Regions from separate parts of the Arthrobacter sp. UYEF36 genome, predicted to be linked through region 2. Evidence: riboswitches for the same ligand, from Rfam matches in the RefSeq annotation. Region 2 holds a riboswitch; each other region holds the start of a gene.

Region 1 (7,050 bases), 430 kb from region 2:
GGGGACGATCTGCTCCACGAAGGGGATCAGGATTTCCTTGCCGTCCGTCGCGGTGACGACGAGCAGGTCCTGGACCGGGAGGGTGTGCAGGCCGGAAACCTTGCCGACCACCTGGTCACCGACGCGGACCTCCAGGCCTTCAAGCTCGTGCTCGTACCAGCCCTCGTCGTCGTCATCGTCGTCGAGTTCCTCGGTTTCGATGAACAGCTTGGCCCCGCGGAGGGTCTCCGCCTCGTTACGGGTCTCGATCTCCTCGAAGGCGAGCAGCAGGATGTCCTTGTTCCAGCGGGCGCTGATGATGGTGAGCGGGCCGGCCGAGGCAGGCTCCACCACGAACTGGGTTCCCGGAACGAAGCGGTCGCCGGGCGCATCGGTGAGCACTTGGACGGTCACTTCGCCGCGGATGCCGTGGGGCTTGCCGATTCGTGCCACCTGAAGCTGCATCTGTTCCTCTGTTCGGGGTTGGTGTTGGGGGATCTGCGGGGGAAAACAGTCCGGCCCCTCCACCATTATCTGGTGAAGGGGCCGGACTCAAGACAAGTGTTGCTGGAAGCGTTACCGGCGGCGGTCGGTGTCGACGACGTCGACCCTGACCGGCTCGCCGTCCGCCAGTGCTGCAACCACAGTGCGCAAAGCGCGTGCGGTGCGGCCCTGGCGGCCGATCACCCGTCCGAGGTCGTCCTGATGAACGCGCACTTCGAGGGTGTCCCCGCGGCGGTTGTTCTTCGCACTGACCTTGACATCGTCAGGACTGTCAACGATCCCGCGGACGAGGTGTTCGAGCGCTTCTGCCAGCAATTTACTCAGCCTCGGTGGTCTCTGCTTCGGCGTCGGCGGGAGCCTCGGCTGCATCGTCCTTCTTGGCCTTCTTGGTGATGGCTTCCGGGATGATCACGGAACCCTTTTCCGGGGTAACGAAGGCAGCCTTGGGAGCCTTGGTCTTCAAGGTGCCCTCCTGGCCCGGGAGACCCTTGAACTTCTGCCAGTCACCGGTGATCTTGAGGATCGCGGCAACCTGCTCGGACGGCTGTGCGCCGACGCCGAGCCAGTACTGGGCACGGTCCGTGTCGACCTCGATGTACGAGGGCTCTTCGGTCGGGTGGTACTTGCCGATCTCTTCGATGGCACGGCCGTCACGCTTGGAGCGTGCGTCCATGACGACGATGCGGTAGTACGGTGCGCGCATCTTGCCAAAGCGCTTAAGGCGAATCTTTACGGCCACTGTTGTGGTCACTCCTGTTTCTGAAACGGGGTCGAGCCCGGCGTTCTGCACCCGTGGGGCGGGCCGTACTAGGGGGTTCTAAAAGGACAAGATCCGGACGCGGAGAGAGGGGCCACGCAGATCGAGTACCTGTTTATTGTGCCAGATCAGCGCCGGGAATTCGACTTGACACCCGCAACGGGTCCATTCAGGGGCCGAATCGGGTCAGGAGGTCCAGACGTAGAGGCCGGATTTGCTGGCGGGATCGACCTGGGCGGCCAGTTCGGCGAGCTGCCGGACGTAACGGGCGGACTGCTCCGCACCGAAGGGCATGTCCTCTTCGGCGGCCCAACTTTCGGCGACGTCGTCCAGGACGTTGCCCTCACCCTCGGTCTCGTAGCTGAGCAGCTCGGCCAGGGCACGGACCATCGCCGGCGGCACCCCGAGCAGGGAGTCGCTGGCGACATCCACCATGGCGAGCTCGTAGTCGGCACCGGAGGCGTGGACGGCGGTGCCGGCCAGGTCGCCCAGGCGCTCGATTTCGAAGTCGGTGATGTTCGCTATCCGGACGGCACCGGCGGCCGCGGCGGCCCCGCCGTCGAGGGCGGCAGCACGCTTAAGGGCTTCATCGTGGGTGGAAACAAAGACTTCGGTGAATCCCATGGAGCTTGTCCTTAGCTGTCCGGCGGCGCTGGGCCGCTGCTTTTTGGCGTCACTTCAGCCTAGCCGCTCCAGCCCGGCAGGCGCTCAGACCGGACATGCCCTCCCCTGACCGCGACCAATGGACATTTAGCCACTATGTCCGCTCCTGGCCACGACCGGAGGACATGCTCCGTGGTGCTTTCAGCGGAGAGTGGACATGTCCTCCGCCAACCCGGTCGCGCTCTGCCTGACCCGACCTGATCCGGCCTGGCCCGGTGGACATGCCCTCCCCTGACCTGCACGGATGGACATATGGTCACTATGTCCATCCGCTGCCGCCTGCGCTGGACATGTCCCTGAAACCGGGGCCCAGCAGAGGACGGGCTGCGACGCCGGGACCGAGCAGGCCCTCAGCGAACGGCGACGCGGATGCGGTTGCGCCACGGGTCTTCGAAGCGCAGCTCGGCTCCGGTGTGGTGGGATTGGACCCCGGCGGTCTTGAGGCGGTCAGCGAGGGCGCCGACGTCGTCCCCGGCCGGTACCTCGATCAGCACCTCGCCCAGGCCCAGGGTGTCGCGGCGGGGGCCGGCGCCGCGGCTGTTCCAGACGTTCATGGCCATGTGGTGGTGGTAGCCGCCGGCCGAGACGAACAGGGCCTGCCCGTGCCAGCCCGCCGTCTTTTCGAACCCGAGGGTTCCGACATAGAAGTCCTGGGCGGACTGGACGTCGCCGACCTGCAGGTGGACATGCCCGACGCCGGCATCGGCCTCGCGCTGGCCGGCCAGCGACGCCTCGGTGAGGTGCTGCTCGAGGTAGCGCTGCGGGGGCAGGGCCAGGCTGTCCATCACCACGTTCTTGCCGTCCCAGGACCAGGCGTCGCGGGGCCGGTCCCAGTAGAGCTCGATGCCGTTGCCTTCGGGGTCATTGAAATAGAAGGCCTCGCTGACGAGGTGGTCGGCGCTGCCGGTAAAGGACTGCGGCTCGAACTGTGCCGCACTGGCGACGGTGGCTGCCAGCGAGGACTGGTCCTCAAACAGCAGCGCCGTGTGGAAGAGACCTGCCTCGCCGCGGGCGGGCAGGTTCAGCCCGGGGGCCGGTGCCAGGTGGACCAGCGGCTTCCGCTTGCGTCCGAGGTAGAGCCCGCCGTCCTGCTCGGCCACGACGTCGAGGCCGAGGGCGCGCTGGTAGTAGTCCGTCATAAGCTTCATGTCGCCGACCTTGAGCATCACGGTGCCCATGGCGAGTTCGGCGGGAAGAAGATCCTGGGTGCTGGTTTCTGCAGTCATGTGATCGCTCCGATGCTTCGGCGGCCACCGTCCGTCGATGACCCTTCATAGATATAAATTACTTGAAGCTTCAATTTATTCCTAATGGAGCGCGAAGGTTCTAGCGGACCAGTTCTCCGCGCAGCACGATGCCCTTGAGGTTCTGGAGGGTGGCCAGGTTGCGGCGCGGATCCTCGGCGCAGACCAGGACATCGGCGCTGGCGCCGTCGGTGATCCCGTCCGCCCCGAGCCACTCCCTGGCGGCCCAGGCGCCGGCGCCGAGGGCCGCCGCGGCGGGGAGCCCGGCCGCGTGCAGCGCCTGGAGTTCGTCAACGATGCGCCCGTGTTGGATGACGCTGCCGGCGTCCGTCCCGGCGTAGATCGTAACGCCGGCCTCGAAGGCTGCCAGGACGCGTTCCGCCCGGCGCTCCCACAGGGAGCGCATGTGCGCCGCGTACCGGGGGAACTTCGCCTGGGCCTGCGCGGCGATGTCCGGGAACGTGGCGATGTTGATGAGCGTGGGCACGATCGGCACGCCCTGTTCGACGAACCGCGGCAGGTGCCTGGGGAGCAGGCCCGTGGCGTGCTCGATGCAGTCGGTCCCGGCGTCGAGCATGTCATCGAGGGTGTCCTCGGCGAAGCAGTGTGCCGTCACGCGGGCGCCCTCATCGTGGGCGGCAGCGACGGCGTCTTTCAGCGTTCCGGCCGGGAAGCTCGCGGCCAGGTCGCCGGCGTCGCGGTCGATCCAGTCCCCCACGAGCTTCACCCAGCCGTCGCCGGCGCGCGCCTGCTTGCGCACGGCCTCGACCAGGCCATCGGGTTCAACCTCGACGGCGAAGCCCCGCAGGTAACGCCGCGTCCTGGCGATATGCCGGCCTGCACGGATGATGCGCGGCAGGTCGGCGCGCCGCTGGAGCCAGCGGGTGTCGTGCACGGCGCCGGCGTCGCGGACCAGCAGGGTGCCGGCGTCGCGGTCCGCCCGGGCCTGTTGCTCCGCCTGCTGCCCGGTCACGTCCCCGCCGGGGCCGAGGCCGATGTGGCAGTGCGCGTCGACGAGCCCGGGGATGACCCAGCCGTCCAGCACGAGGTCCGGTGCGGCGGCCGGACGGTCGAAGGTCAGCAACCCGTCCACCGACCAGAGCCCGCGGCGTTCCTGGTCCGCCGCGGTGAGAATGGGGCCGGTGAACTCGATGATGCTGGTCATGGCTTCAAGCCTAAGCCTCGGCCTGACCGGGCGGCGTCACACGCGGCGGCCCTCCGGACGGCCTGTGGTAGCTTCGTCTACGACCACACGGGTGCCCTTGCAGGGGCTGAGATCGGGCTGATGCAGCCTGCGACCGTTGAACCTGTCCGGGTAATGCCGGCGAAGGAAGTGAGTATTTTCGTGAATACCCAATTAACCCAGCACAGCCCTGTCCGCAGTCAGGCTGTCCAGGCGACAACCACGCAATCGCTGAAGTCCCACTCCCTGGCTTTCATCACGGACGCCGACCACGGCATCCGCGTCCCGGTGACCGAAATCGCGCTGGCCGACTCCCCCGGCGGCGCCGCCAACGCCCCGTTCCGCGTGTACCGCACCGCGGGCCCCGGGAGTGAACCGGTCCGCGGGCTGGAGCCGTTCCGTGCCCCCTGGATTGAGGCCAGGGCGGACACCGAACCCTACGCCGGCCGGGAACGGGAGCTGCTCGACGACGGCAAGTCCGCGGTCCGCCGTGGTGCGGCGTCGGCCGAGTGGAGGGGCGCCCGCCCGGTGCCGCGCCGCGCCGTCGACGGCACGACGGTCACGCAGATGCGGTACGCGCGGGACGGGGCGATCACGCAGGAGATGCGGTTCGTCGCGCTGCGCGAGAACTGCGACGTCGAACTGGTCCGCTCCGAGGTGGCGGCGGGCCGCGCCATCATCCCCAGCAACGTCAACCACCCCGAATCCGAGCCGATGATCATCGGCAAGGCGTTCCTGGTGAAAATCAACGCCAACATCGGCAACTCGGCCGTGACCAGCTCCATCGCGGAGGAAGTCGACAAGCTCCAATGGGCCACCCACTGGGGCGCGGATACCGTTATGGACCTCTCCACCGGGGACGACATCCACACCACCCGCGAATGGATCATCCGCAACTCCCCCGTGCCCATCGGGACGGTCCCGATCTACCAGGCACTGGAAAAGGTCAACGGCGAGGCCAACGCCCTGACGTGGGAGATTTTCCGGGACACCGTGGTCGAGCAGTGCGAGCAGGGTGTGGACTACATGACCATCCACGCCGGAGTGCTGCTGCGCTATGTGCCGCTGACGGCCAACCGGGTCACCGGCATCGTGTCCCGCGGCGGAGCGATCATGGCCGGCTGGTGCCTGGCCCACCACCAGGAGAACTTCCTCTACACCCACTTCGATGAGCTGTGCAGGATCTTCGCCCGCTACGACGTCGCGTTCTCCCTCGGTGACGGGCTGCGGCCCGGCTCGACGGCGGATGCCAACGACGCGGCGCAGTTCGCCGAGCTGGACACCCTGGCCGAGCTCACGCAGCGGGCCTGGGATTTGGATGTCCAGGTCATGGTGGAGGGCCCCGGGCATGTGCCGTTCCACCTCGTCCGGGAAAACGTCGAGCGCCAGCAGGAACTCTGCAAGGGCGCCCCGTTCTACACACTGGGTCCGCTGGTCACTGATATTGCCCCCGGCTATGACCACATCACCTCGGCGATCGGCGCCACCGAGATTGCCCGCCATGGAACAGCCATGCTTTGCTACGTCACCCCCAAGGAACACCTGGGACTGCCCAACAAGGACGACGTCAAGACCGGCGTGATCACCTACAAGATCGCCGCCCACGCCGCCGATCTGGCCAAGGGCCACGCCGGTGCTCATGAACGCGACGATGCCCTGTCCAAGGCACGGTTTGAGTTCCGCTGGCGGGACCAGTTCGCGCTGTCCCTGGACCCGGTGACGGCCGAGGCGTTCCACGATGAGACGCTCCCCGCGGAGCCGGCCAAGACGGCACATTTCTGCTCGATGTGCGGGCCCAGGTTCTGCTCCATGCGGATCAGCCAGGACATCCGGGACGAATACGGTTCCGCGGACCCGCAGTCCGTGCTGGCAGCCGGGATGCGGGAAAAGAGCAACGAATTCATCGCCTCGGGCGGAAAGGTCTACCTGCCGGCGCCTGCCGTGGGCGGCCCCGGCGGCTAGGAGGCGTGGGCGTGCTGCTGCCGGCCGACGCCGGCGATGAACGCCCGGATGAGCCGGTTCCCCTCTGCTGAGTCCTGCGGCCGGTGCCCGCCCGCCGCGGTGCGGTGCAGGGCGCCGGTCTCACGCAGGTAGCCCGCGATCTCCTCATACAGCGGCTCCCAGCCGCCGGTCAGGACCAAAGTGGGGACGCCGGGGACAATCTGCAGCGGGGCCTCCCAGGGCGGAACCTGCAGGCGCAGGCGGCGCGCCTCCCGCTGGTCTTCCGGGCTGGGGGCGCCAAGGGTCGCTTGGGCCGGGGTATGGGCGGCGAACACCCGGCGGACGAATTCGCGGTGGAAATCCTCATCGCTGAGGTGGTGGCGGACCTCGAAGAGCGGCTGCATCAAGGCACGGTGCGCCGCCGTCGCCGGCAGTTCCGCGGTGAGCGAGAGGCAGGCCGGTTCCACGAGGGTCAGCGAATGCACCAGGTCCGGCCGTTCGACGGCGGCCAGCATCGCGGAGATGGCTCCCTGTGAGTGCGCGACGACGTGGCCGCCGGCCTCGCCGCGGCCGTCGTCGGCCAGGGCACGGAGGACGATGGCGGCGTCGGCGGCGAAGTCGGTTTCCAGCGGTTCCGCAACGGGGTCATACCCGTGCCGGCGCAGGAACAGCGCGTCGTAGTTCAGCGCCATCCCGTGCTGTTTCGGCCACGCCGCAGCACCGAAGCTGCCCGCCCCGTGGACGAAGACTACGCGCTGCTTGAACATGATCTAACCCTA
Region 2 (7,050 bases):
GGTCCACGAGTTCCTCGGCAACCTTGGCGGCGGTGCGCTTGGTTTTGGTGAAGATGATGGTGCGGCCGCGGCCGCGGGCCTGCAGGATGCGGGCGACGACCTCGATCTTGTCCATGCTGTGGGCACGGTAGATCAGCTGGCGGATGTCGCGCTTGGTGAGGCCCTCGTCGTCCGGGTCGGCGGCGCGGATGTGGGTCGGCTTGGTCATGTAGCGGCGCGCCATGGCGACGACCGGGCCGGGCATGGTGGCCGAGAACAGCAGGGTCTGGCGGACCGGCGGGGTGCCGGCGATGAGGGTCTCGACGTCGGGCAGGAAGCCGAGGTCCAGCATTTCGTCGGCCTCGTCAAGGATGACCATCTTGACGTTCTTCAGCACGAGGTGCTTCTGCTTGTACAGGTCGATGAGGCGGCCGGGGGTGCCGACGACGACCTCGACGCCCTTCTGCAGGGCCTCGACCTGCGGCTCGTAGGCACGGCCGCCGTAGATCGTGGTGATGCGGGCGTTGCGCTTGCGGGCGGCGTTCTGCAGGTCATTGGCAACCTGGACGGCGAGTTCGCGGGTCGGCACGATCACGAGGGCCTGCGGGGCGCCGGGTGCGGCCAGCGAGTCATAGCCTGCATCGTCCGGTCCAACGACGCGCTGCAGCGCCGGGATGCCGAAGCCGAGGGTCTTGCCGGTGCCGGTCTTGGCCTGGCCGATGATGTCGTGGCCGCTGAGGGCGACCGGCAGGGTCATGGCCTGGATCGGGAAGGGGTGGGTGATGCCGGCGTCGGCCAGCGACTCCACGATGTCGGCGCGGACGTTGAAGTCAGCGAAGGTTTTCTCGGCGATCTCGTGCGGCTTCTCGTCCGAGATGATGGTCTCTTCCGGCTCGAGCGTTTCCGTTCCGGATTCGTCGGTCAGAAGCTGGTGCGTGTGCAATTCACTCAACTGGGAGTTTCCTTATTCATTTTGGGCTGCGCTGCTTGCTCAACGGGGCCGGCCGGGTGGCCGTTCCGGAGCACGCTCAGGCACGCAAGCAATTCCAGTGGAAGCCGATCGCGGGCTATCTAAATGCTGGCACTGGGGACCAGCGGGTCTATCTCAAGATCGCGTAGGGGCGGGCTTGTTGAGTTCGAAAATCAAGGAAATCAACGACCGGGCATCCATATCTACCCTTCCAGTCTAGCCGCACGCAGCCAGGATCCTCGACTGACACCGCAGGCGGCGCGCGGGAGCGCAACCGATCGCTTAGCCCACCAGCTCCAGCCGGACCTCGCGGGTGGCAATGTCCGAGGACACGATCCGCACCCGGACCTGGGTGCCGGGTTCCAGTTCGCCGGGGCAGCGGGCGGTGACCGCGGGCTCGGCGATCTGCACAATCCCGGAGGGTCCGTTGCCGTTTCCCGGCTTGGTGCCGCCTCCTCCGTTGCCGTTCTTTCCGTTCGCGTTTTTCCCGTTCCTGTTCTTTCCGTTCCCGGCGGGTTTGGAACCGGAAATGACGACGGCGTCGAACTCCTGCCCGACGTGGTTCACCAGGAGCGCCGCCTCGACGGTATCGAGGGAGAGCCGCTCCAGTTTGGCGGCCAGTTGGTCCGAGGTCGCCATGATCGACGGAAGGGAGGGAAGGGCCTCCCGGGCCCAGTCCGGGACAGCCGCGCCGTTGCTCAGCGCCTCGCAGATCACCAGGACGAACCGGTCGATCAGCCGGCGCAGCGGGGCGGTGGAGTGGGCATAGGCAGCGCCGATGGCGGCCTGGGTGGCGGCCTCGGGCACGGTCCCGTCGAAGGGGGTGTAACCGGCGCCGCGGAATAGCATGCCGGCCGAGTGCACGATCGCCAGCTGCCTGGGGTCCGTCGGATCGAGGGTGCGCAGGTACTCGCCGTAGCTGACTTCGCCGTCCCAGGGCTTGCCCAGGGCGCGGGTCTGGCGGTGGAAATGCGCCAGCGAGGCCTCATCCGGGGCCGGCATGGTGCGCAGGATGCCGACCTTGCCCGCCAGCATGATCTCCGCGGCGGCCATCCCCGTCATCAGGGAGATCTGGGCGTTCCAGTCCTCCACGGGCAGCGGCGGCGCGGCGGCGATCCGGTAGCCGCCGTCGGGCAGCTGTTCGATTTCCTGTTCCGGCATGTTCAGGCTGGCGCCGCCGCGGAGCCGTTCCAGCTCAACCCGCTTTATCCCGACTTCCTTGAGCAGCTGCAGCACGGGCGCGGCGGTGCCGGCGTCGAGCTCGGCCTGCACCCCGCGGTAGTTGAGCTTCGCCTGGCTGCGGACGGTTGCACGGCGGACCAGCACCGCGGACACCTCGGCCGCGGCATCCAGCTCGAATTCCCAGACAAACGCAGCGCAGTGCTGGCCGGCCAGCAGGCTGCCGGCTTCTTCGCTGATGATTTCCGGATGCAGTGGAATCCGGCCGTCCGGAGTGTAGAAGGTCTGGCCGCGGCGGCGGGTTTCCGCGTCGAGGGCCCCGCCAGGGGCCACGAAGGAGGGGACGTCGGCGATCGCGTAGAAGACCTTATAGCCCTCACCGGAACGGTCAATGAAGAGGGCCTGGTCCAGGTCGGTGGAGGACGCCGGATCGATGGTCACAAACGCGATGTGCGTGAAGTCCAGCTCCGGCAGCTCATGCCCGGCGACTGCCTCCTTGGCTTCCCGGAGTGCGTCCTCAGGGAAGGGGCCCGGCAGCTCCAGCGTCGTGCGCAGCGCGTTGAGCGCCTCGGCCAGTTGGTTCTTCTGCTGGTGGACACTGGGGGTCAAGCGATGATGGGACACGAAAATCAGATTAGCTTCATTTACGCCATTAGTCTTGGATCATGAGCACATCCCCGGCCGATCCTGCCCGTTACAACAGCTTCCTGATGGATCTGCTCGGCGTGATGGCCTACGGCGAGCTTTCCGCCTTCGAACGACTCTCCTCCGATGCACGGTATTCACCCACCCTGCACGACCGTGCGGTGCTCGGCCGGCTCGCCGTGATCGAGTTCCAGCACTATGAGCTGGTGAGCGCCAAACTCGACGCCATGGGCTTGGACGCGGAGGCCGCCATGCTGCCGTTCCAACCGTCCGTGGACCACTTCCACGAACGCACCCGGCCGGCGGACTGGTACGAATGCCTGATGAAGGCGTACGTCATAGACACCCTCTCCGTCGATTTCTACCGCGCCATTTCCCGCTACGTCGACGCCGGAACCCGGCCCCTGGTGGAGCAGATCCAGTCCGATGGGGGATCGACGGCGGTGCTGCGGGAGCGGATCAAGACAGCCCTTGCCGACGACCCACGGCTCGCCTCGCGGCTGGCGCTGTGGGCGAGGCGGCTGCTCGGGGAAGCACTGACCCAGGCGCAGCGGGTGAGTTTTGAGCACGCCTTCATCGGGGGCCTGATCGGCGCGGACGAGGACCGGTCCAAGGAACTGGTCCGCGAGTTGATGGGGGGACTGGCGGCGAACCACTCACGCCGGATGACCGAGCTCGGCCTGGCCGGCTGAACGGACGGCCCGGACCGGCTTCAGTTTCCCTCGCTCAGTTCTCCGCGGCGTCGAGTGCCGCGAGCAGGGCCCGGGCAGCGTCCGCGGGATTGTCGGCTTCGGTGATGGCGCGGACCACCACGATTCTCCGCGCGCCCGCCTCCACCACCTGCTCCACATTTCCAAGGTCAATGCCGCCGATCGCGAACCACGGCACCTCGCCCGCGACTTCGCGCTCGACTTCGCCATCGACCAGGGCCGATGCCCGGCGGGTCGCGTCGGCCGCGTAGCGCACCAGGTCAAGTCCGACGGCGGCGCGCCCCGGCTTGGTGGGTGTGGCCCACACCGGCCCGGCACAGAAGTAGTCCAGGCCATGGGGGCCGGTGGAGGCGGCAATGGCTGTGTCCACCTGGTCCGGGCTGTGGGTGGAGAGCCCGATCGCGGTGTCCTCGCCCAGGAAGTCCCGGGCAGCCCCGAGGGGGATGTCCTTTTGCCCGATGTGGAACACCGGCGCCCCGGAGAGCGAGGCGAGGTCCGCCCGGTCGTTGACGGCCCAGAGACGGTCGTGTCGGCGGGCCGCCTGGTGCAAAACCTCCAGGAGTTCCAGCTCCTCGGCTGCCTCCAGGGACTTGTCGCGCAGCTGGATGATGTCAACGCCGCCGGCAAAGGCCGCGTCCACGAAGTCCGCAAAGTCGCCCCGGTCCTGGCGGGCCCCGGTGCAGAGGTAAAGGCGGGCAGTGGCGTGGGCGGCATCCTGGCTCATGCTTTCAGCCTAGTTCCTCTAAACTGGGCGAATACCGCGGGAGCCCGCCGCAGCCGATCACGCCACAGGCGTCCGGCGCGGGCGGGCTGAGAGGGCGTCAGAGCCGACCGCTTGACCTGATCCGGTTAGTACCGGCGTAGGGAAGGAATCCTTCATGTGCCCCACATCCGCCCGCGGCACGCCCGCGGGACCTAAAGCAGCGCTGGCCGATGACGCCCAAACCCCGGAATGTTACGACGTTGCCGTGATCGGCGGCGGAGTCGTCGGCCACGGGATCGCCTGGGTAGCGCGACTCTCGGGCCGGTCGGTCGCCCTGATCGACGACGCCCCCGGAAGCGGCGCCAGCTGGGCGGCCGCCGGCATGCTCGCCCCGGTGAGTGAACTGCACTACCAGGAGGAAGCCCTCCTCGAACTCATGCTGGAATCCTCCCGCCTTTGGCCGGCTTTCGCCGCCGGACTGGACGCCGGAGCGGATGGTGGAGCCGGGCGTGCCGGGACGGACACCGGCACGGGTTACCTCACGACGCCGACCCTCGCCGTCGGGGCCGACGCCGCCGACCGCCGGGCGCTCGCGGACCTGCGCGCCGTCCAGCAGGCGTACGGCCTCGCTGTCGAGCCGCTGACCGTCCGCGAGGCGCGACTGCGTGAGCCGCTCCTGAGCCCGGGCATCTCCTGCGCTTTCGACATTCCCGCCGACCACCAGGTGGACCCCCGCCGCCTGCTCGCCCGGATCGGCGGGCTCCTGGCCGCCGACAGCCGCTGCCGGATCATCAGCCGGCGCGCTTCCGGGCTGCTCTGGGCGGACGGACGGGTGGCGGGTGCCAGCTTGGTCGGCGGCGGTACGGTCCGGGCCAAAGAAACCATTGTGGCCAACGGCCTGGGCGCCGCCGCACTCAAGGGCCTGCCCGCCGGACTCCGGTTGCCGCTGCGGCCGGTCCACGGCGACATCCTCCGGCTCCGGGTGCCGGAAAAACTGCGGCCGCTGCTGACCTCAACGGTGCGGGGACTGGTCCGTGGGGTGCCGGTCTACCTCGTTCCCCGGCAGGACGGCACCGTGGTGATCGGAGCCACCCAGCGGGAAGATGACCTCGGATCCGACAGCCAGACGGAAGCCTCGGACCGCGGCAACCCGGCTGGCGGTAACGCTGCTGGCGGCAACCCCTCTGGCGGCAACGCGGCTGGCGGCAACCCCTCCGGCGGCGCCGTGTCCGCGGGCGGCGTCTACCAGCTGCTGCGCGACGCGCAGCAGCTGGTCCCCGCCGTCGCCGAACTGGAACTGCTCGAGGCCACGGCGCGGGCCCGGCCCGGGACCCCGGACAATGCGCCGCTGCTGGGCCGGGTCGCTGATCCGCAGCACGGGGACGTTGCGGGGCTCATCATCGCCACCGGGTTCTTCCGGCACGGCATCCTGCTTACCCCCGCTGCCGCGGAGATCTGCCGGCAACTGCTGGACGGCGTCGCGGACCCCCGCTGGGCGCACTTCCGGCCTGACAGATTCGCCACCGGCACGCCGGTCACCGGACCGCCGGAAACAGCCCACCGGGACACCACCCACCTCGACACCACCCCTGAGCACAGCAAGGAAACGGTATGCGCATCAGACTGAACGGAACAGAGCACTCGCTCGCCGACGGCGCCTCGGTCAGCACCCTCGTCAGCCAGGTCACCGGCCGGTCGCTGGCCCCGAACGGCCAATCTGCGGACGGCGGCAAACTTGGGGTCGCCGTGGCCCGCAACGCGGAGGTGGTTCCCCGCAGCCAATGGCACGGCACCGCGCTCGCCGACGGCGACGACATCGAGCTGGTCACGGCGGTACAGGGAGGATGAGCAACATGGCGGAAACCACACGGGTCACGGTCCAAGCGGTCTCACCGGCGGCGACAGATCCCTTTACGGTCGACGGCGTGCAGCTGGGGTCGCGGCTGATCATGGGCACCGGCGGGGCGCCGAGCCTGGACGGTCTGGGGGCCGCGCTGCTGGCCTCCGGCACCGAGCTGACCACCGTCGCGATGCGGCGCTACTCGCCCGCGGAAGCCGGGTCGCTGTTCCAGCTGCTGCTGGACCACAACATCCGGGTGCTGCCCAATACCGCGGGCTGCTTCACCGCCAAGGACGCCGTGCTGACGGCCGAACTGGCCCGCGAAGCCCTCGAAACGGACTGGGTGAAGCTGGAAGTCATAGCGGACGAGCACACCCTGCTGCCGGATGCCGTGGAACTCGTCGAGGCCACCGAACTGCTCGTGGGCCGCGGGTTCAAGGTCTTTGCCTACACCAATGACGACCCGGTGCTGGCCCTGCGGCTGGAAAACCTTGGCGCCGCCGCGGTGATGCCCCTGGGCGCGCCGATCGGTACCGGCCTGGGCATCCTGAATCCGCACAACATCGAGCTGATCGTTTCGCGGGCCTCCGTGCCCGTGGTCCTGGACGCCGGGATCGGCACCGCCTCCGACGCCGCCCTGGCCATGGAGCTTGGCTGCGACGCCGTGCTGCTGGCCACGGCCGTGACCCGCGCGCAGAATCCGGTGCTGATGGGGGAGGCCTTCAAGCACGCGGTGATCGCCGGTAGGCTGGCCAAAAGGGCCGGCAGGATCCCGCGCCGGGAGCACGCTCTGGCGTCCTCGGCAATGGAGGGCCGGGCCGAATTCCTCTAGGGCCGGACCAGCCCAGCCCGCACACCCTGCGGTCGGGGCCATGCAGCGGAAGGCCCGGCCCGACGCAGCAAAGGAGCCCGCCATGGCAACCCCCGACGACATCCTCAACGAGAGCCAGGTCGACGCCGCCCTGGCAGAGCTGCCGGACTGGAGATACCGGCTCGGTGGTCTCGTCACGGCCTACAAGGCACC
Region 3 (7,050 bases), on a different contig from region 2:
CGACTCCGGCCTTGCCGGGCGCCCCAATGGTCACGCCCTTGAGGTCCTGGGGGCCGTCGACACGGGGAATCCGCTTGGCGCCCTTCGCCGGAGGGCCGTCATAGAGCGAATCAACGTCGGACAGCAGCACCAGCGCATCAGCACGGACCAGATGGGCCACCAGGGCCGACAGGCGATCGTTGTCGCCGAAGCGGATCTTGTGCGTGGCCACGGTGTCGTTTTCGTTGACCACCGGCACCACCCCAAGGTTTAGCAGCCTGTTCAGGGCGCGAAAGGCGTTCGTATGGTGGCTGCGCCTCATGAGGTCATCGGCCGTGAGCAACACCTGGCTGACAGTCACGCCGTGGGCTCCAAACGCCTGGGTGTAGCGCGCCATCAAGAGTCCCTGACCCACGCTGGCCGCTGCCTGCTGGGTAGCCAGGTCCCGGGGACGCTTGGCCAGGCCCAGCGGCGCCAGGCCGGCAGCGATGGCCCCGGACGACACCAGGATGATTTCCATACCCGCATTGCTCTTGACGGCTAGGGCATCCGAGAGCGAGATGAGCGCTTCTTCGGAAATGCCGCCCTTGATGCTGGTGAGCGACGACGATCCCACCTTGACCACGATGCGACGCGCCCTGGCAAGCACGCTCCTGTCATCGCAGGGTTCCTCGATCAGTACTGCGGAACTAGCACTCACGTCTGCGGGTTCACTCCCCATTTTCTTCGCCCAGTCCACTCTCCTTGAGCGGCTTGGGCCGGCGTCCGCTGACGGACTCGGTCCAGATCCCGGCCTTTCGCTCGGCTTCGAGCTCTGCGCGGGCGGCGGCCTTGGCCTCGCGGCGTTCGACCTGCTCGTCGCGCTTCTGTCCGCGGGTGGGGCGGTCGCCGATGTCGGCGAAGCGCACGTCCGTGCCGCGCGGCGCGGCCAGCAGTTCGGCGCCGGCCATCATGGTCGGCTCCCAGTCGAAGACAACGCCGTCGTCCTCGCCGATGACGACCATGTCGCCCGGCTTGGCGCCCTGTTTGAAGAGTTCGTTTTCGACGCCGAGCTTGGCCAGGCGGTCGGCGAGGTAGCCGATGGCTTCCTCGTTGGTGAAGTCGGTCTGCTTGACCCAGCGCACCGGCTTGTCGCCCAGGACGCGGAACAGCGGCTCGAGGTTCTTCTCCTCGCGGCGGATCTTGAAGCCTGATTCGTTGACGGCGCGGGGCTTGAGCACCGGAGCGTGGACCTTCGGCGGGGCGGCGGCGACGGCGTCGCGGGCGGCCTTGACAATTTCGGCCATGGCAAAGCCGAGCTGGCGGAGGCCCTCGTGGCTGGTCGCCGAGATCTCGAAGACCCTGTAGCCGCGGGATTCGAGTTCGGGCCGGACGAATTCGGCCATGTCCTTGCCGTCGGGCAGGTCCACCTTGTTCAGGGCGATCAGCCTGGGGCGGTGGTTCAGCGGGACCACTTCACCGTCGGAACCGGCGAAACTCATGTCCACGGCGTATTTTTCCAGCTCGGCTTCGATGACGGCGAGGTCCGAGAGCGGGTCGCGGTCCGATTCGAGCGTGCCGCAGTCCAGGACGTGCACCAGGGCGGCGCAGCGCTCGACGTGGCGCAGGAAGTGGTGGCCGAGGCCCTTGCCTTCGCTGGCGCCTTCGATGAGTCCCGGCACGTCGGCGATGGTGAAGCGGACATCGCCGGCCTGGACCACACCGAGGTTCGGGATCAGGGTGGTGAACGGGTAATCGGCGATCTTGGGCCGCGCGGCGGACATGGCGGCGATCAGGCTGGACTTCCCGGCGGAGGGGAAGCCGACGAGGGCGATGTCGGCGATGGATTTCAGTTCCAGGACGACGTCGCTGGATTCGCCTTCGATGCCGAGCAGCGCGAAGCCGGGGGCGCGGCGCTTCTGCGAGGAGAGCGAGGCATTGCCCAGGCCGCCGATGCCGCCGGCGGCCGCGATGTATTCCATGCCTTCGCCGACGAGGTCCGCGAGGACCGTGCCGTCCTTGGACTTGACCACAGTGCCCTCGGGGACCGGGAGGATCAGGGTCTCGCCGTGTTTGCCGGCGCGCCAGTCGCCCATGCCGGGGCCGCCGTTGGTGGCGTGGCGGTGCGGGGCGTGGTGGTAGTCAAGCAGGGTGGTGGTCTGGGGGTCGACGCGCAGGATGACGTCGCCGCCGTTGCCGCCGTTGCCGCCGTCGGGACCGCCGAGCGGCTTGAACTTCTCGCGGTGAACGGAGACACAGCCGTGGCCGCCGGTACCGCCGGATACGTGCAGTACTACCCGGTCTACAAAGCTAGCCACGTGGATCTCCTCAGTGCTGTTCCCCGGGTGTCCAAAGACTCCCAAGATGATTGTAATGCGGTTAAAACACCGGTGGAGCGGACCTAATGGTCCGCCCCACCGACTTAAGACTTGTTGTTACTCTGCAGCTGCTGCAGCCACGATGTTCACAACGCGACGACCGCGGCGGGTGCCGAACTCGACGGCGCCGGGGGTCAGGGCGAACAGGGTGTCGTCGCCGCCACGGCCAACGCCGGCGCCCGGGTGGAAGTGGGTGCCACGCTGGCGGACGATGATCTCGCCTGCGGAAACTACCTGGCCGCCGAAGCGCTTGACGCCGAGGTACTGGGCGTTCGAGTCACGACCGTTGCGAGTGGAACTCGCGCCTTTTTTATGTGCCATTTGGAAATGCCTGCCTTAAAATTCTGGGGAATCTGCTGAAAACCTGAACAGTAACGAGTAGTTACTTGATACCGGTGATCTTGACCTTGGTCAATTCCTGACGGTGACCCTGGCGCTTCTTGTAACCGGTCTTGTTCTTGAACTTCTGGATGACGATCTTGGGACCGCGAAGGTCCTCAAGGATCTCAGCCGTAACCTTTACCTTGGCCAGGTCCGAAGCTGCAGACGTGACCTTGTCACCGTCTACCAGGAGCAGTGCGGGCAACTCAAAGGTGCTGCCGGCTCCACCGGGGACGCGGTTCAGGGTAACGAAGTCTCCAACGGAAACCTTCTCTTGGCGGCCGCCTGCGCGGACAATCGCGTACACCACTGGGGAACTCACTTCTCTCGACGTTTATTACTAGATTTGCGTGCGGAACCTGGGTCCAAAGTTTTTGGTCCGGCTCACGCTGTGCCTCTACGCCGGTGGGTTCCCCGGGGGGACCCATGAGCTATCCCGTGGACAATCGCACTCGAAATCAAGTGGAGCGTCCTCAAGGTCATAACCCAAGTGTTGGCGTAAGCACCGAAGATCCAGACTACGCTAATTTTGCCTTCGGCCGCAAATGAGGCTGGTTCCGAAGGGAGGTACGTGGTAGGCGCCACTCTGTATGGACAGGGTGTTGCCGCAACGACTTCCGGAACCGTGCCCACCTATCGTACAGGCTCCGTCCGGCTCCCGGGCTCAGGCGTGCAGCCGCGGCGCGTCGAAGAAATCGACCTCGTACCGGGCGGACTGCCGGAACGCCGTCATCATGGCCTGCCGTTCGCTCTCCGAGGCCGCTCTTGCCGCTGCGTCGGCATAGGCGACCGCCTGCCGGGTGGCGGCGGCGAACGCCTCATCCGCGTAGGTGCGCAGCCACGCCGCATAGGGATGCGCGTCCGGGGCGCCGGCGGCGAGGAACTGCGCGTGCAGGGTCTCCCCGACCTCGGCGTAGAGCCAGAAGCACGGCAGTACAGCGGCCACCAGCACCCCGTAGCTGCCGGAGACCGAGGCAGCCAGCAGATGGTCCACGTAGGACTTGGTGACCGGTCCCAGCGTCACACCCGCCGAACGGGTGCCCAGCCAGGTGCGGTGCAGCTCCGACTCGACTTCGAGGCAGTTCTGTGCGGAACGGGCCCAGAAGAGCTGCTCGGCCTCTGTGGGCGCGATCGCCGCGGCGCGGGCCAGGACGCGGGAGTAGCCGTTCAGGTACAGGGCGTCCTGGGCGAGGTAGTAGGCAAACTCCTTCTCCGGCAGCGACCCGACGGCCAGGGCCTTGATGAAGTCCAGTCCATAGATCGCCGCCAGGTCCCCGGTGGCCGCTTCCCGGAGCGCGGCGGCGAAGGTCCCCGCGGCCGGGACGCGGCCGGTCCTGCCATGGTCCTGGGTGTGCTGCTGGACGTGGTGGAAATGATGGACCGGGCCGTTGCCGGTTCCGACGTCGAGGTCCGCCGAGGTGCGCAGGGCCTCCTGCAGCCAGGGCTTGACCTCGCGGAGCGCGGTCTCCCAGTCCCCCGGCCCGGCTTGTCCCATGATTCTGGCCTGCACGGTCGCCATCGCCGAGGACAACGAGCATCCGGTGCCGTGGCTGTTGCGGGTGGGCACCCGCTCCCCCGGCACCACAACGACGTCCTGGGCCAGCAGTCCTCCGGTGTTGACCAGCGCATCCGGGCAGCCGCCGCCGTCGAGGTGGCCGCCCTTCACCAGGACCGTCGCCCCGGTCTGCGCGGCGAGCCGTTTGCCCTGTTGCAGCGCCACAGCCCAGTTTCCGGCGACGGGCTCGTCGAGCAGGAGGGCGAGTTCGGCGAGGTTGGGGGTGATCAGGTCCGCGTACGGCAGCAGCGCCAGCAACGCCGTCTCGGCGGACGCCTGGAGCAGCCGGTCGCCACTCGTCGCCACCATCACCGGGTCCAGGACGACGACGGCGGGCCGGACCTTCTCCAGCCAGCTGCGGACGGCGTCGATCACGGCAGCATCCCCCAGCATCCCGATTTTGACGGCGTCGATGTCGATGTCCTGGCTGACGGCGTCCAGCTGTGCTGTGAGGAACGCTGCCGGCGGGACATGGACGGCGCTGACGCCGCGGGTGTTCTGCGCGGTCAGGGCGGTGATGGCCGCCATGCCGTAGCCGCCGTGCGCGGCGATGCTTTTGAGGTCGGCCTGGATCCCGGCGCCGCCGGAGGGGTCGGATCCGGCGATCGCGAGCACCCGCGGGATCCGGGGTGCCGAGGGGGCAGGGACACACGGAAGAAACGTAGAGGTGGTGGTCAAGAGAGACATCCCTTCGCCGGTGCTAACCGGACAGGTTCAACGGGTCTGGATCTCAGCCGGCTCGATGCGCGGCACCCCGTGTCAGGTTTCCAGCCTAGCCGTATCCCTTAACGAAGTCGCGGGTGCGGCCCGGACCTGGTCGTATTGCTACGCCGTCCGGACCGCACCCGCGGCCCTGCTGAACTGTTCCGGTGCTAGAGCTCCGAGGCCGGAACCCCGACTCCGAGGATGATCGGTTCGCTCGCGGCAGGCCTGGCCGCCGGCGTGGTGGCCGCCGGGACCTTGGCCTCATGCACCGAAATGGCGGCGGCCTGCCGGGTTTCCTGGCGTTGTTCCACCGAGGTCTCGTTGGCTGCACCCTGGGCGCGGCTGGCGCTGCGGTTGCGGCGTCCACGGCGTGCCCGGGAGGTGCCGGCCTCGGCTTCCGCTTCGGTCTGGGAACCCGGCGCCTGGGCGCGTCCCGGTCCGGTTCCGCCCGTGCGCGCCGGAGCGGCCGTTGCGGTCCGGGCTGCCGGAGCCTTCGTTGCCGGCGCATTCACGGACGGCGCAGCCGTTTCCTGCAGAGCCGGTTCCTGCGCGGCCGGTTCCTGCGCGGCCGGAGCCGTGGCTGTCGGGGCCGTGGCTGTCGGGGCCGTGGCTGCCGGTGCCTCGGCTGCCGGTGCCTCGGCTTCACCCAGGTGGGCGAAGGCCTCGGTCAGGAGGTCCAGGGTGAGCGCAGGCGCACTGGACTCGTCTCCGTGTTCCACGAACGGCAGGGCGACCTGCTCGCCGCCGAACGTCAGCACGGCGGCGGGACGTCCGGCAGCTTCCTCCGTGGCGGCCAGCTCGACGGCTGCCTTGAGGGCGGCCTGGCGGGTCCCGGCGTCGGCAGCGGTGGCCGCTTCCCCGTCATGCAGGTGGGCGGCGTGCGCCGCGGCCGCGATGTTCGCCAGCGCCGCGCGCGTGGTCTCGGCCTTGGCGTGGCGCTCGGCCTCGGTGGGCTCGGCGTGGACTGCTGCCGGGGCGGACTGCTCGTCCGTGCCCTGGCCGCCCCTGCCGCGGCGGCGGCCCTTGCGTTCGGTCCGCGCGGCGGCGGGCTGGTGCTCAGTGCGCGGAACGTGGTGCTCGGCCGCCACGACGTTGGCGCGGCGGTGCTCCACCGGCTCATCGTGGGTGACGATGCCCCGGCCGGCGCAGGTTTCGCACTGTTCGCCGAAGACTTCCAGCAGCCCGGTGCCCATCCGCTTGCGCGTCATCTGCACGAGGCCCAGCGAGGTTACCTCGGCGACCTGGTGCTTGGTCCGGTCCCGTCCCAGGCACTCCACCATGCGGCGCAGCACGAGGTCGCGGTTCGATTCGAGCACCATGTCGATGAAGTCGATCACGATGATGCCGCCGATGTCGCGGAGCCGGAGCTGCCGGACGACTTCCTCGGCTGCTTCGAGGTTGTTCTTGGTGACAGTTTCTTCGAGGTTGCCGCCGCTGCCGGTGAATTTGCCGGTGTTGACGTCCACCACGGTCATGGCTTCGGTGCGGTCGATCACGAGGGAGCCGCCGGAGGGCAGGAAGACCTTGCGGTCCAGGGCCTTGTGGATCTGCTCGTCGATGCGCCACGCGGCGAAGATGTCCGTGTCCTTGGTCCACTTCTCCAGCCGGCCCACGAGATCCGGCGCGACGTAGGTGACGTAGGCCTCGATGGTGTCCCAGGCTTCCTCGCCGGAGACGATCAGCTTGGAGAAGTCCTCATTGAAGACGTCACGGACCACCTTGATGGTCAGGTCGGGTTCGCCGTAGAGCAGTTCGGGGGCGAGGATCTTGGTCGAGGTCGACTGTCCCTCGATTCCTTCCCACTGGGCGCGGAGGCGGTTGATGTCGTGCGTGAGCTCTTCCTCGGACGCACCCTCGGCGGCGGTGCGGACAATGACGCCCGCATCTTCCGGCAGGCGGTCCTTGAGGATCCGCTTCAGGCGGTTGCGTTCGACGTCGGGCAGCTTGCGGGAGATTCCGGTCATGGAACCGCCGGGGACGTACACGAGGTAGCGGCCGGGCAGCGAGATCTGGCTCGTGAGGCGGGCGCCCTTGTGCCCGACCGGGTCCTTGGTGACCTGGACCAGCACGGAG

What was found. Region 2 has a riboswitch for thiamine pyrophosphate ahead of ABIB29_RS02060 (FAD-dependent oxidoreductase). Riboswitches for the same ligand answer to the same signal wherever they lie in the genome.
Region 1: linked by a shared signal. The riboswitch ahead of thiC (phosphomethylpyrimidine synthase ThiC) and the one ahead of ABIB29_RS02060 (FAD-dependent oxidoreductase) in region 2 are both predicted to bind thiamine pyrophosphate.
Region 3: linked by a shared signal. The riboswitch ahead of ABIB29_RS06365 (bifunctional hydroxymethylpyrimidine kinase/phosphomethylpyrimidine kinase) and the one ahead of ABIB29_RS02060 (FAD-dependent oxidoreductase) in region 2 are both predicted to bind thiamine pyrophosphate.

What each region holds. Positions count from the first base shown of each region.
Region 1 covers NZ_JBEPOX010000001.1:848,001-855,050, reverse strand. The annotation lists gene rimM (ribosome maturation factor RimM) at 1-444, opposite strand, end outside; gene ABIB29_RS03940 (RNA-binding protein) at 556-798, opposite strand; gene rpsP (30S ribosomal protein S16) at 800-1,222, opposite strand; gene ABIB29_RS03930 (hypothetical protein) at 1,427-1,864, opposite strand; gene ABIB29_RS03925 (VOC family protein) at 2,254-3,129, opposite strand; gene ABIB29_RS03920 (amidohydrolase family protein) at 3,230-4,312, opposite strand; TPP riboswitch at 4,390-4,497, shown strand; gene thiC (phosphomethylpyrimidine synthase ThiC) at 4,493-6,292, shown strand; gene ABIB29_RS03910 (alpha/beta fold hydrolase) at 6,289-7,038, opposite strand.
Region 2 covers NZ_JBEPOX010000001.1:421,474-428,523, forward strand. The annotation lists gene ABIB29_RS02040 (DEAD/DEAH box helicase) at 1-931, opposite strand, end outside; gene ABIB29_RS02045 (RNB domain-containing ribonuclease) at 1,232-2,752, opposite strand; gene ABIB29_RS02050 (ferritin-like fold-containing protein) at 2,794-3,465, shown strand; gene thiE (thiamine phosphate synthase) at 3,500-4,207, opposite strand; TPP riboswitch at 4,234-4,368, shown strand; gene ABIB29_RS02060 (FAD-dependent oxidoreductase) at 4,362-5,813, shown strand; gene thiS (sulfur carrier protein ThiS) at 5,798-6,034, shown strand; gene ABIB29_RS02070 (thiazole synthase) at 6,040-6,858, shown strand; gene ABIB29_RS02075 (4a-hydroxytetrahydrobiopterin dehydratase) at 6,941-7,050, shown strand, end outside.
Region 3 covers NZ_JBEPOX010000002.1:503,847-510,896, forward strand. The annotation lists gene proB (glutamate 5-kinase) at 1-700, opposite strand, end outside; gene obgE (GTPase ObgE) at 690-2,276, opposite strand; gene rpmA (50S ribosomal protein L27) at 2,394-2,657, opposite strand; gene rplU (50S ribosomal protein L21) at 2,719-3,027, opposite strand; gene ABIB29_RS06365 (bifunctional hydroxymethylpyrimidine kinase/phosphomethylpyrimidine kinase) at 3,382-4,959, opposite strand; TPP riboswitch at 4,942-5,039, opposite strand; gene ABIB29_RS06370 (Rne/Rng family ribonuclease) at 5,145-7,050, opposite strand, start outside.